2 regions of the Micromonospora sp. NPDC049204 genome follow, and region 2 is predicted to be linked to the other one. Evidence: riboswitches for the same ligand, from Rfam matches in the RefSeq annotation. Region 2 holds a riboswitch; the other holds the start of a gene.
The links. A riboswitch is a leader RNA that binds a small molecule or an ion and turns the genes downstream of it on or off. The one in region 2 is predicted to bind S-adenosylmethionine.
Positions count from the first base shown of each region.

Region 1 (7,051 bases), on a different contig from region 2:
CGGCCCGGGGCCGAGCACGGCCCGCAGCGCGCCCCGCGCCGGTGGCCCGACCCGCGCTGGCGAGTCCCGAGCGGGCACCCGCGGCGGCAGTGTGCCCACCAGGGCCGCCGCGAGCAGGGTGGCGGCGCCCAACCCGACCAGGGACATCCGGGGTCCGACCAGCGCGGCGAGGGTCGCCACCACGGCCGGGCCGGCGCTGGCGCCGATCCCGTACGTCACCGCGTCCCAGCCCTGACCCCGACGTTGCGCCCGCTCGTCCGGAGCGAGCAGCGCGGCGAGCCGGCTGCTCAGTCCCCCGGTCACCAGCGGCCCGCAAGCCCCGGCCGCGATCAGCAGGGCCACGGGCACGCCGACGGGCACCCGACCGAGCAGCAGCCCGGCCGCCGCGACCGCCGCGGCGTACGTGACGAAGCCGACGGCCAGCCGGCCCCGGCCGTCCTCGGCCCGGTCCAGCCACCGGGCCAGCAGCGGCCCGAGCAGGTGCGGTGCCGTCAGGCAGGTGGCCAACAACCCGCCGAGCAGCGCCGGACGGGTCGCCCCCACCGCCGGCAGGGTGGCCAGCAGCACCACTCCCACCGCCCCGCCGGCGTCCGCGCCTCGGGCGAGCGTCGCGGCGACGAGGTAGCGGGGCAACGCTCGGCGAGCGGGGACGACGGACGAGACCATCTCCGCAGTTCGGCTCACCCGGTCTCCCTACCCAGTCGACCACTCTCGACAACGCTGATGCGTTATGTCCGGTTTGGCAGGCCGCAGTCGGAAACCCGAAAACAAGCGGTGCGAATACGGCCGGGCGTGGGAAAGTTCGAGGTGGCTGTCGTACCGGTGTGACCCGCCAGCGCGTGGATCGCCCGACCGGTGGCGCGCTGACGCCGCGCCACCGACGACGGCGTCGACGAGGAGAGGCGGGGCCCATGCAGGCTCAGCGCAGACCAGCACGTGCGGAGCGGAGCCAGGCCCGGGACGACCGGACCGGCGGCGGCATGACCGGGGCGGCGACGCCACTGACGATCTGGGCCGCGGCCGTCCTGCTCGGCCGGATCGCCGCCGGCGACGACGACGTCGAGGACGAACGGCACATCCTGCGTGGCATCGAGTGATCCGGGGCGGGTGGCTCACAGCCAGCCGCGCCGCTTGAAGATCACGTAGAGGGTGCCGCAGACCAGCAGCATCAGCAGCAACGCGAACAGGTAGCCGAAACGCCAGTTCAACTCCGGCATGTGGACGAAGTTCATCCCGTACACGGTGCCGATGAGTGTGGGCGCGAACAGGATCGCCGCCCAGGACGAGACCTTCTTCAGTTCCTCGTTCTGCGCGTAGCTCGCCGCGGTCAGGCTGCGCATCTCCTCGTTCTGCTGCTGCGAGACGAGGGTGGCGTTGACGGTGAGGATGTTCTGCAACAGGTGCCGGAAACCGTCCACCCGCTCCACCACCTGGGTCAGGTGGTCGGTCACGTCCCGCAGGTAGCGGCGCAGCTCCTCGTCCGTGCCGGCACTGCTGGCGCCGTCGGCAAGTGCGTCGAGTACGGCGAGCAGGGGCCGGGCGGCCCGCTGGAACTGGATGACCTCGCGGCTCAGGCCGTAGATGCGCCGGCTGGCGTTCGGGTCGCCGCCGAACACCTGGGTCTCGATCTCGTCGATGTCGTTCTCCAGCCCGGCCACCACCGGCGCGTACCCGTCGACGACCTGGTCGAGGATCGCGTACAGGACCGCCTCCGGTCCCCGGGCGAGAATCGGCGCGTCGGTCTCCATCCGCCGCCGCACCGCGGCCAGGTCCGGGACCTCACCGTGCCGGACGGTGACCACGAAGCCCGGCCCGATGAACAGGTGCAGCTCGGAGAACTCGACCTCCTCGCGCAGGTCGTCGTAGCGGGCGGCGCGCAGCACCACGAACAGGGTGTGCCCGTACCGTTCCAGCTTGGGGCGCTGGTGGGCGTTGATCGCGTCCTCGACCGCCAGGTCGTGCAGCCGGAACTCCCGGGCCAGCGAGGTGATCTGCTCGATGTCGGGCCGGTACAACCCGATCCAGGCCATCGCGGCGTCCTGCTCCTGCAGGCAGCGGTACGTCTCGGCGAGCCCGGACGGTGAGGCGAAGCGGTGCCCTCGGACGTAGACCGCGCTGTCCACCAGACCGCCGGTGGGCGGGTCGGGCGACACCGTCGACGGCGGCACGCCGTCGGTGCTGTCGTGCTCGTCAAGTTGGCGACCGAAGCCACCACCGGGGCGGAATCGACGGCCACCGACCATGCCTGTCCCCTCCCCCGGCGCCGTCCGGCCCGGTGCGCTCCCGCCGATCCGGGAGGGCTGCATCCCCCGTGCCCACGACCCGAAACCAGCCCGCCGACGGGTGGGTTCCGGGCACCCGGGGACGGGCGCGGCCCGACGGGCGGATACTCACGGTGACCATGGGCGGATGACGGGGGACGCGCCGATGGAGGTGGACAGACGCGGCGGTCGGCTGCGGGGGTGGTTGCTCGACGCGGGCTCGGACCACGCCGTGCGGCACCCGGGGCCGCACGGACGCCCGCCGGAGCACCGGCAGCATCCGTGGTGGAAGGTGATGTGCCTGACCGGCGTCGACTACTTCTCCACCCTGGGCTACCAGCCGGGCATCGCGGCGCTGGCCGCCGGGGCGCTGTCGCCGGTGGCGACCCTGGTGCTGGTGCTGGTGACGCTGCTGGGCGCCCTGCCGGTCTACCGGCGGGTGGCCGTGGAGAGCCCGCACGGTGAGGGTTCCATCGCGATGTTGGTACGCCTGCTGAGCTACTGGCCGGGCAAGTTGCTGGTGCTGGTGCTGCTCGGTTTCGCGGCCACCGACTTCATCATCACCATCACCCTGTCGGCCGCCGACGCGACCGCGCACATCGACGAGAACCCGTTCTGGCCGGACGGGTTCAAGGGGCACGAGGTACTTGTCACGCTGCTGCTGGTGGCCCTGTTGGGCGCGGTGTTCCTCAAGGGATTCACCGAGGCCATCGGCATCGCCGTCGTGCTGGTGGCGGCCTACCTGGCGCTGAACGCGGTGGTGGTGGTCGACGCGCTGTGGCGGGTGGTGACGCACCCGAGCGCCGTCGGGGACTGGACGACCATGCTGACCACCGGGCACGGCGATCCCTGGCTGGTGGTCGGGTTGTCGCTGCTGGTCTTTCCGAAACTGGCGTTGGGCCTGTCCGGCTTCGAGACCGGGGTGGCCGTGATGCCGAGCGTACGGGGCGACCCACAGGACTCCGAGGATCGACCGTTGGGCCGGATCCGCGGCGCGCGCCGGCTGCTCACCACCGCCGCGGTGATCATGAGTGTCTTCCTGATCACCAGCAGCGTGACGACCACCATCCTGATCCCGGCGGAGGACTTCCGGCCGGGCGGGCCGGCGAACGGCCGGGCGCTGGCCTACCTGGCGCACCAGCACCTCGGGGAGGTGTTCGGCACCGTCTACGACCTGTCCACCATCGGGATCCTGTGGTTCGCGGGGGCGTCCGCGATGGCCGGACTGCTCAACCTCGTCCCCCGTTACCTGCCCCGCTACGGCATGGCACCGGCCTGGGCGCGGGCCGTCCGGCCGCTCGTGCTGGTCTTCACCACGGTGGCCTTCCTGATCACGGTCGTCTTCGATGCCAGCGTGGACGCGCAGGGCGGCGCGTACGCAACAGGTGTGCTGGTGTTGATCACGTCCGCGGCGACGGCGGTGACGCTCGCGGCGGCCCGGCGGCGTCAGCGCGGTCGCACCGTCGCGTTCGGCGTCATCGCGGTGGTCTTCGTCTACACCACCCTGGCGAACGTGGTGGAACGCCCCGACGGCGTCAAGATCGCGGCCTGTTTCATCGGCGGGATCATCGTGGTCTCGGTGCTGTCCCGGGTGTCTCGGGCCTACGAGCTGCGGGTGGACCGGATCGAGCTGGATCCGGTCGCCACCCGGATGATCGACGAACGCGCCGGACGGCGAATCCGGCTCGTCGCCCACGAGCCCGACCGGCACGACGAGGCCGAGTACCGCGCGAAGTTGGCACAGACGATGGCGGACAACGACTTCCCCGACGACAGCGACGTGATCTTCGTCGAGGTGCACGTCACCGACCCGTCGGACTTCCAGACCGAGTTGCTGGTACGCGGCGGCCTGGCCGACGACAGCTTCGCGGTGCTCAGTCTGACCAGCTCCTCGGTGCCCAACGCGCTCGCCGTCCTGCTGCTGGAGATCCGCGACCGCACCGGGCGGCGACCGCACATCTACTTCGAGTGGAGCGAGGGCGGCCCGGCCCGCAACTTCCTGCGCTACCTGGCGTTCGGGCAGGGCGCGATCGCCTCGGTGACCCGGGAGATCCTGCGCCGCCAGGAACCCGACCCGTGTCGCCGGCCGCACGTGCACGCCGGTTGACCTGCGGGCCGAGCATCCTCCGCGCACGGTGAGCGTGGTCATAACGACTGGACGATCCACCCGTGCGTGCTGCTAGCCTCGCTGCAGGTCATGAGTGCCAGCGCGAAGCCCCGGCTCGCTGGCCGGCAACCCTCCTCCGCGGTGGGGTGCCCCGGGTGAAGACCAGGCACCGGCACGACGTCGGTGCAAGCGTGGCCTGGCACCCAGGTCAGCACAGACCCGGGAGACCCATGCGCATCCTCAGCACCGCCCCACCGACCGATGTCGCGCAACTCCGCGCCGGTCAGCCCACGCCGGCACTGACCCGGCGGCGGCACGTGGACATGATGCGAATGTGCAGCGCCGCGTGTCGACGCGGCCCTCGGCACTAACTAGCACACCTCTCTTTTTCCGAGCCTTTCCAGCGGTACGCCCATCGGGCGCACCGTCGGCGGCACACGTCCGTGCCCGCCGAGACATGACCCCTTTCGGAGACACCCGTGCGAATCCTTCCTGCCCTGACCCGTGCCGCAGCCCTGGGCGCGGCCACGATCCTGGCCGCCACCGCTCTCACCGCCTGCGGCGACGACACCTCGTCCGACGCCACCGCCAACCCGTACGGCCTGGCGCAGCCGGGCGTGCTGCGGGCCGGCACGCTGACCGACGCCCCGCCGAACGTGTACCTCAAGGACGGCAGGTTCACCGGCTTCGACAACGACCTGCTGACCGCCGTGGCCGGCAGGCTCGGCCTCACTGTCGAGTTCGTCGGCACCGACTTCTCCGCGCTGCTGTCCCAGGTCAACAACCACAAGTTCGACGTGGGCAGCTCCTCGATCACCATCACCGAGGCGCGCAAGAAGACCGTCGACTTCGGCAACGGCTACGACTTCGGCTACTTCGGCCTGGACGTGCCGGCCGGCTCGCCGATCACCGGCTTCGACCAGCTCGCCGGCAAGCGGGTCGTGGTGGTGCAGGGCACTGTGCAGGACGACTACGCCACCGGTCAGCAGCTCGACCCGGTCCGGGTGCCGGACTACAACGGTGCGATCAACCAGCTCAAGGCCGGCACCGCCGACGCGTGGATCGCTCCGGCCGAAATCGGCGAGAAGTCGGCCGCCGACAGCACCGGCAAGATCACCGTGGCGGCCAAGCAGCTCAGCCCGGCGCCGACCGCGTACGCCGTGGCCAAGGGCAGCGACAAGCTGCGCGAGGCGCTGAACAAGGGCCTCGACGAGGTCATCGCGGACGGCACCTGGAGCAGGTTGCAGGCGCAGTACTACCCCGGTCGGCCGATCCCGGCGGACTTCACGCCGGGCAGCGGCACCGTGTCGGCACCGACCGCGTCGGGCACGTCGTCGAAGCCGTCGGCGTCCGCGTCGGCCGTGCCGTCGGCGTCCGCGTCGGCCGCGTCCTGACCCGGTGACGAGCGAGCAGGGCGGTAGGAGAGGCGACCGATGGATCCGTTGAGCACGCTGTGGGAGACCTTCTTCGACATCGACGCGATGCGCGAGGCGCTGCCCGAGATGCTGACCGTCGGGTTGCCCAACACACTGATCCTGGCGGTCTCCGCCGCCCTGCTCGGCTCGGTGCTGGGCCTGCTGTTGGCCGTCGCCGGCATCTCGCGCAGCCGTTGGCTGCGCTGGCCGGCGCGGGTCTACACCGACGTGTTCCGAGGACTTCCGGCCGCGGCGACGATCCTGCTGATCGGCGTCGGGCTGGCGCCGCTGGGCATGCAGGTCTGGGGACCGGACCCCTACCCGTTGGGCATCCTGGCGCTGTCGCTGATCGCGGCCGCGTACATCGGGGAGATCTTCCGGTCCGGCATCCAGTCGGTGGAGGCCGCCCAACTGGAGGGCGCCCGCGCCCTCGGCTTCTCCTGGACCGACGCGATGCGGCTGGTGATCATCCCGCAGGGCATCCGGCGGGTGTTGCCGGCCTGGGTGAATCAGCTCATCGCCCTGATCAAGGACTCCAGCCTGGTCTACTTCCTCGGCCTGGTGGCCAGTCAACGGGAGCTGTTCCGGATCGGGCAGGACTACGCCGCCACCACCGGAAACGAGTCGGCGCTGCTGCTGGCCGGGCTCTGTTACCTGGTGTTGACCGTCCCACTGACGCACGTCGTCAACTGGATCGACCGGCGGCTGCGCAACGGCCGGCCGGCGACCGCACCGACAGACGAGGACGACGACACCGCTTCGGCGTACGCCGCGACGGAAGGACACCGGTGATGACCACCGACACGACCACCTCGGTCAGCCTCGACGTACGCGACGTGCACCTTGCCTTCGGACCGAACCGGGTGCTGCGCGGCGTCGACCTCACGGTGCCGCGCGGCGCGACGGCCTGCGTGATCGGCCCGTCCGGGTCGGGCAAGTCGACGCTGCTGCGCACCATCAACCGACTGATCGAGCCGGACCACGGCGACGTGCTGCTGGACGGGCGCAGCGTGCTGGGCGACGACCCGGACGCGCTGCGGCAGCGGGTGGGCATGGTCTTCCAGCAGTTCAACCTCTTCCCGCACATGAGCGTGCTGCGCAACGTCACCCTCGCGCTGCGCCGGCTCCGCAAGCTCGGCGAGGATGAGGCGGAAACCGTCGCGCGGAACCAGTTGGACCTGGTGGGATTGGCCGGCAAGGCCGACGCACGACCGGCGCAGCTCTCCGGCGGTCAGCAGCAACGCGTGGCGATCGCCCGGGCGCTGGCC
Region 1 is NZ_JBEZDC010000005.1:325,757-332,807, forward strand. Features, by position in the region: gene AB0A90_RS12935 (MFS transporter) at 1-684, opposite strand, end outside; gene AB0A90_RS12940 (hypothetical protein) at 912-1,097, shown strand; gene corA (magnesium/cobalt transporter CorA) at 1,113-2,243, opposite strand; gene AB0A90_RS12950 (amino acid transporter) at 2,410-4,368, shown strand; SAM riboswitch class IV at 4,455-4,566, shown strand; gene AB0A90_RS12955 (ABC transporter substrate-binding protein) at 4,848-5,762, shown strand; gene AB0A90_RS12960 (amino acid ABC transporter permease) at 5,802-6,575, shown strand; gene AB0A90_RS12965 (amino acid ABC transporter ATP-binding protein) at 6,575-7,051, shown strand, end outside.
Region 1: another riboswitch for S-adenosylmethionine. It lies ahead of AB0A90_RS12955 (ABC transporter substrate-binding protein); the one in region 2 lies ahead of AB0A90_RS27970 (aminotransferase class V-fold PLP-dependent enzyme).

Region 2 (7,051 bases):
CCGAGGCCGTCGGCGGTGCGGTCGGCCCCGGCACGGCAGGCGACGCCACCCGTGCGGCGTCCGACACGTCACCCAACTCGTCGGGCGAAATGCCCTCGTCGGCGGGGGCCGACTCCTGTCGTGACTGGTAGGCGCGACGAAGCCGCCCGCGTACCCGCTCGAAGCGGCTCAAGCGCACCTCCTGGCAGTTAAACCGGCCCGCCCACAGCGACAGGTCGGACAGCATACGTCCGTTCCGGACACCGTAGGGCAGTTCCGCCACACAATGCCCCGACCACCACCGGCGTAACCACCGGCGGACCCGTCGTCGGCCACACGGTAGCGTCTGCGGCGTGACCGCGGACAATGATCTGGACGCCGGCCTGCCGATCCGCCTGCTGCACGATCGAGTGCTGGTGCGGATGGAGGGCAGCGAGGGCGAGCGCCGTTCCACCGCCGGCATCGTCATCCCGGCGACGGCCCAGGTCGGTAAGCGCCTCGCCTGGGCCACGGCGGTCGGGGTGGGGCCGAACGTGCGCGCCATCGTGTCCGGCGACCGGGTGCTCTTCGACCCCGACGACCGCTCCGAGGTCGAGCTGCACGGCCGCGGGTACGTGCTGCTGCGGGAGCGCGACGTGCACGCGGTGGCCGCCGAGCGGATCGAGAACGACCCCACCGGCCTCTACCTCTGACGCACCTCCCCCGGCCAGCAGGCCGCGCCGCGCATCGTTTGCCCGGCCGCACGACGGGAAGCCATCCGGCGACCGTGGCCCTGGGGAGGGACGATGCCAGTATTCGTGAAGAAGCTGTTGACCTGGGGCAGTGTTGCGTTCCTGATCTACTTCATGGCCTTCCGGCCGGACGGCGCCGCGCAGATCTTCAAGGCCATCGGTGGTGCGCTGATGGCGATGTTCCAGGGCTTCGGTGACTTCCTCACCTCGCTGATGACGTGAGGCCGCCGGCCGGGGGCGCCTGCCGTCAGGGGTGTCCCGTGGGCCACGGCGCCGCCGAGCGCGGGCCGGGCCAACCGGGCGGGGCGTAGCCCACCGGAGGCGGTGGCGCGGGGGCCAGCACCACCGGGATCGGCACCACCGGGTCGTCCGGCGCTTCCACCGGCCGCTGCGTACCGTCCGGGAAGCGCAGGTGGTAGCGGCTGCCGTCCCAGACCCCCGTCGGGGCCTGCGGGTCCCGGCCGACGAAGAACGACCGGTACGCGTTCATCGCGTCCAGCAGCTCCCGCTCCTCCCGCGCGGTCCGTTCCTGGTCGGCGGGCTTGCGGTCCAGGCCGCGCAGCGAGCCGTCGCGCAGCAGGGCCAGTCGGGTGGCGGCGGACTGGTAGCCGCGCATCGCCCGCACCCCGGCGTCGCCGGCCACCCGCCGCGCCCAACTGCGGGCCGCGTGCCGCCGGCCGAGGCTGCTCAGCGCCGCCACCTCGGGTGGGCTCAGCCAACCGGCGCGGACGTAGTCCGGCAGGGTCCGCTCGGTGAGCCGCCCCTCCCAGGCGCGCAACCACACCGCGAAACCCACCATGCCGAAGAAGACCGGCACCATCAGGCCCAGGAAGCCGTACAGCATGATCAACGCCTCGCCGGTGGCCTGGGTAAGCGTGGGCAGCAGGTTCCACGTGCCGTGCAACATCATCGCCAGCAGCAGGCCGGCGATCGGGGCGAGCACCCGGACCCGCCGGTCGGCCGTCCGCGCCGCGATGCCCAGCCCCACACCGGTCATCGAGGTGAAGAGCGGATGGGCGAACCCGAACAGCAGGATCCGCAGGATGAAGATCGAGATGACCTGGTTGACGCCGGTCACCGGACCGTACCGGTCGGCTCCGGACGCGTAGCCCAGCCCACCCAGGTAGAGGATGTTCTCCACCATGGCGAAGCCGACCGCGGACAGCCCGCAGTAGACCAGGCCGTCGGTGATCCCGGACCACTCCCGTCGCCGGAACACCAGCAGCAGGATCGGGCCCAGCGCCTTGGTCAACTCCTCGATGAACGGCGCCACCAGCACGCCGGTGAGCGCGTCGGGCAGCCCCCAGGCGGCGAACCGGTTGGCGGCGAATTCGTTGACCGTGAGCGAGGCGGCGGTGGAGACGAATGCTCCCCAGGCGAAGCAGAAGATCAGATACTTCAACGGCTCCGGTTCGTACCGGTCCAGCCAGAGGAAGCAGGCGACCAGCACCGGCACCGGCAGGATGGCGGCGGCCACCCCGATCAGCAGTGCCTGCGCGCCGAGCGACTGGCCGAGCCTGAAGACCATGAACACCGCGCAGGCGGCGATGAGCAGCACCACCCCGGCCAACGCCAAGAACCGCCGCCAGCCCAGCCGGCGCAGCGGCATCCGGGGCGCTCCGCCGACGGACGGAGCCACGGGCGCGGGCGGCGACGGCAGGGGCGTACCGGGCGGGGTGTCGGCCATGCGGTCAGCGTAGCCATCCGCCGCCGGCTGGTCCGGTCGCATCGGTTGCCGCTATGCTGCCCGCAGGTCACGAGTGCCAGCGTTCAGCCCCGGCTTGCTGGCCGGCAACCCTCGTCGAGTTCGCGGTGGGGTGCCCCGGGTGATGACCGGGCCCAGCCCGATCGGTGTGCTGGGCAAGCGCGGACCCCGTCCCGATGCCGCACCCGGGGTCCCTGACCCCGGAGGTTCCGGCGTGCCCGTCACCCTCGTTCCCTCGCTGCCCACCCTGCCCACCGTCGCGCCCGCGTCGGTGCCGCTGGACGTCCTCGGCGTGCCCGGTGAGATCAACCTGGACTACGCGGCGAGCGCACCCTGCGCGCGGGCCGCCGCCGACGCGGTGGCCGAACTGCTGCCCTGGTACGCCAGCGTGCATCGCGGCGCGGGCGCGCTGTCGCGGCGCTGCACCCTCGCGTACGAGCAGGCCCGGCAGACGATCGGTGACTTCTTCAACGCCCGGGCAGACGATCACGTGATCTTCACCCGCAACACCACTGACGCGCTCAACCTGCTGGCGCGGTCGCTGCCGGCCGGCACCACGGTGGTCACCTTCGCGGGCGAGCACCACGCCAACCTGCTGCCCTGGCCCCGCGGTTCGGTACGGCTGCCGGTGCCGGCCGATCCCGCCGGGGCGGTACGCGACCTCGCCGCCGCCCTCACCGAGCTGCGCCGGGGCAGCAGTCCGGCACTGCCGGTGCTGGTCGCGGTGACGGGTGCGAGCAACGTGACAGGTGAGCGGTGGCCGGTCGCCGAGCTGGCCCGGGTGGCGCACCGGCACGGTGCCCGGATCGTGCTCGATGCCGCACAACTCGCCCCGCACGCCCCGGTCGACCTGTTGGCGCTGGACGCCGACTACCTGGCCGTGTCCGGCCACAAGCTGTACGCGCCGTTCGGTGCGGGTGTGCTGATCGGCCGGGCGGACTGGCTGGACGCCGCCCCGCCGTACCTGGCGGGTGGGGGCGCCACCAGCCACGTCGGCCCGGCCACCCACGACGTGACCTGGGCAACCGGTCCGGCCCGGCACGAGGGTGGCACCCCGAACCTGCTCGGCGCGGTCGCGCTGGCGGCCGTGTGCGCGGCGCTCGGCGCGGCCGACCGGGACGCGCTGGCCGCCCACGAGCAGGCGCTGCTGGCACGACTGCGGACCGGCATCGAGGCGCTGCCGCACGTGGTGGAGCTGCGCACCTTCGGCCCGGCCGCGCCGCGGGTCGGCATCGTCTCGTTCGTGGTCGCCGGCTGGGACTCCGCCGACGTGGCCGCGCGACTGGCCAGCACGCACCGGATCGGCGTGCGCGACGGGTTGTTCTGTGCCCACCCGCTGGCCCGGCGGCTGCTCGCCGAGGCGGCGGGGCGTACCGGCCGACGGGACCTCCCGCCCACGGCGTTGCGCGCCAGCCTCGGCCTGGGCAGCACCGTCGAGCAGGTGGACCGGCTGCTCGCGGCGCTCGCCGAGTTGGGCTGAGGAGCGCGGCCGCGGTCAGCCGACGGGCGGGGCGGTCGGCGGTTTCGGCGCCTCGCCCGGCTCGGCCGGCTCACCGACCGGCCGCTCCTGCTCCCCGAAGGCGGTGCGGATCCACCGGTTCGCCTCCTCCTGTTCGATCCCGGAGGCCACCAGCAGGTCGCTGGCGGTGGTCCGGATCTGAGCGACGACCACGCTGCCGGAGAAGCCGACGCCGGCGCCGTACGCCCGACCCGCCTCGCTGACCGCGCGCAGCGACCGCTCCCGGGCCTTCTCCGGTTCCTCGCCGGCGGCGAACTCGTGTTTGAGCAGCCGGACCGACTCGGCGAGGTGGCCCATCGCGTCCGGCATCGGATCGGGTACCGGCTCGTCGTCCTCGATCAACGTGACGGACCGGCGGATCAGCGTGCCGGTGTTGCGCATCGCCCGGTCGATCGGGTCGGCCGCCTCCGCATAGTGGATCAGCTCGCTGCGGCGGTGCCAGCGGGCCGGCGAGAGGGTCGCGGTCTCCTTCGCCCCCTCGATCGCCTCGGCCAACGTGGCCAGTTCCTCCTTGTTGTTGCGCAGCCGGTCCAGGGCCCGTTGGACGCCGGCGCGGTCCCGGTTGCGCAATCCGTCCGCGGTGGCGTCGAGCTGGGCGGCGAGCAGGTCCAGCGCCGGCCGGGCGGCCCGGTTGATCACCCGGAGCGGATTCAGCGGCAGCAGCACGGCGGTCACCAGGAGCGCGATCCCGCCACCGAGGAAGGCGTCCACGAAGCGAGGGATCTCCAGATTCTGGGTTGACGGGCTCAGCGTCACGATCAGCACCGCCGTGGCCGCCGCCTGGATGACGATGGCGACGCTCGCCCCGGCGAAGATGGTGAACAGGATCGCGACGGTGACCACCAGGCCGAGCTGCCAGGCCCCGGTGCCGAGCAGGTAGATCAGGAAGTCGCCGATGGCCACCCCGATCCCCACCCCGGCGATCAGCTCGATGGTCCGGCGGAACCGCTGACCGACCGACGCGGCGAGGGTGCCGACCGCGGAGATCGGCGCGAAGACCGGTTGCGGGTTGCCGAGCACCTTGTGCGAGATCAGGTACGCCAGCCCGGCGGCAAGCCCCGCCTGCACGGCCAGCCCGCCGGCCATCCGTACCCGGTGCAGCCGGTCGTGCAGGGTGGCCCGGCCGCGGTCGCGCAGTTGCTCGGTGGCCTCGGCGATCCGTGCGCCGTCGACGTCCACCAGCCCGTCGCGCAGCGCGGTACGTCGCACCATTGGTGGTCGCTTGTCCCGGGCCACGGCCATGGGCGCGACTACCCGGGACAGGCCCGCTGAATCCTTCCGCGTCGCGCGCCGTGCCCGGATGCGGCAGACTCGGCCGGTGGTCGATCTGCTGGAGCGGTGGCGGGCGGCAGCCCGGGGTGCTGGTACGACGCCGGACGCGGGGTGGACGCGGGCCGGCGAACGGCTGCTCGACAGGTGGCGGGAGCCGCACCGGCACTACCACACGGTGGCCCACCTGACGGCGGTGCTCGATGTGGTGGACGAGCACGCCGAGCTGGCCGACCGGGCCGACCTGGTCCGGCTGGCGGCCTGGTGGCACGACGCGGTCTACGACCCGCGGGCCGGCGGTGACGCCAACGAACAGGACAGCGCCGCGCTGGCCGAGAGCGTGCTCGGCGGGCTCGGGGTGCCGGCGCCCACGGCGGCCGAGGTGCGCCGGCTGGTGCTGCTCACCGCCGGGCACGTCGTGGGTCCGGACGATCGGGACGGCGCGCTGCTCTGCGACGCGGACCTCGCCGTGCTGGCAGCGCCCCCGGCGACCTACGACAGGTACGCGACGGCGATCCGACGGGAGTACGCGCACGTGCCGGAGCCGGCCTTCCGGGCCGGGCGGGCGGCGGTGCTCGGCGGCCTGCTGGCGCTGCCCGCGCTGTTTCGTCTGCCGCCGCTGGCGGCCCGCTGGGAGGAGCCCGCCCGGGCCAACGTACGCCGGGAACTGGCCACCCTCACCGCTGCGGGGCCGCCGACGGGCGCGGGCTGACCAGGTGCTTCGGGCGGCGCAGATCGGCGGCGCGGAGCAACCGGACCAGCTCCCGGCTCGGCACCACCTGGGCACCGAGCCACACCGCCGCCGCGAACCGGTCGGCGGGGATGTCGTAGTGGTCCCGGTCGAAGCCGCGGCGGGGCGCGCCGAGGGCCTCGGCGAAGGCGTGCAGCTCGGCGTACGAGACGTCACTGATCAGGTGTGACCAGAGCCGACCGCGCCACGGCCAGGCCGGCCGGTCCAGGTAGAGCATGACGTCCAAGCTATCTCGCGTAGTTGATCACGTTGATGATCGCCGGCCGGCGACCTAGCCTCGGCTGCATGGCCCCCACCACGCTCCTGGACGATCTCCGCGCCGCGCTCGGTGCCGACGCCGTGCTCACCGACCCGGACCTGCTGCGCATGCACCAGCGGGACGAGGCCGACCTGTGCGCGGCCGGCACCCCGCTCGTGGTGACCCGTCCGCGCAGCACCGAACAGGTGGTCGCGGTGGTCCGGGCGGCGGCGCGCCACGGCGTACCTGTGGTGCCGCAGGGCGCGCGGACCGGGCTGGCCGGCGCGGCGAACGCGGTGGACGGCGCGGTGGTGCTGAGCACTGTCGCGATGGACGAGATCCGGGAGATCGACCCGGTGAGCCGGATCGCCGTGGTCCAGCCGGGGGTGGTCAACGCGGCGCTGGCCGGCGCGGTGGCCAGGCAGGGGCTCTGGTACCCGCCGGACCCCGGCTCCTGGGAGTCGTCCACGATCGGCGGCAACGTGGCCACCAACGCCGGCGGCATGTGCTGCGTGAAGTACGGGGTGACCACCGAGTACGTGCTCGGCCTGGAGGTGGTGCTCGCCTCGGGTGAGGTGCTGCGCACCGGCCGGCGGACGGCGAAGGGCGTGGCCGGCTACGACCTGACCCGGCTCTTCGTCGGCTCGGAGGGCACCCTCGGCGTGATCACCGAGGTGACCGTGGCGCTGCGGCCCGCCCCGGCCGAGTCGCTGACCCTGGTGGCGGTCTTCGGATCGACAGCGGCGGCCGGCGCTGCGGTGGCCGAGATCGCGGCCCGTGGGCTCACCCCCAGCCTGTTGGAACTGCTGGACCAGACCCATCTGCGGGCGATCGAGGCGTACCAGCCGATGGGGCTGCG
Region 2 is NZ_JBEZDC010000018.1:18,616-25,666, reverse strand. Features, by position in the region: gene AB0A90_RS27990 (AI-2E family transporter) at 1-226, opposite strand, end outside; gene AB0A90_RS27985 (co-chaperone GroES) at 333-671, shown strand; gene AB0A90_RS27980 (hypothetical protein) at 765-932, shown strand; gene AB0A90_RS27975 (PrsW family intramembrane metalloprotease) at 958-2,439, opposite strand; SAM riboswitch class IV at 2,463-2,583, shown strand; gene AB0A90_RS27970 (aminotransferase class V-fold PLP-dependent enzyme) at 2,630-3,895, shown strand; gene AB0A90_RS27965 (FUSC family protein) at 3,911-5,113, opposite strand; gene AB0A90_RS27960 (metal-dependent phosphohydrolase) at 5,253-5,915, shown strand; gene AB0A90_RS27955 (DUF4031 domain-containing protein) at 5,881-6,171, opposite strand; gene AB0A90_RS27950 (FAD-linked oxidase C-terminal domain-containing protein) at 6,240-7,051, shown strand, end outside.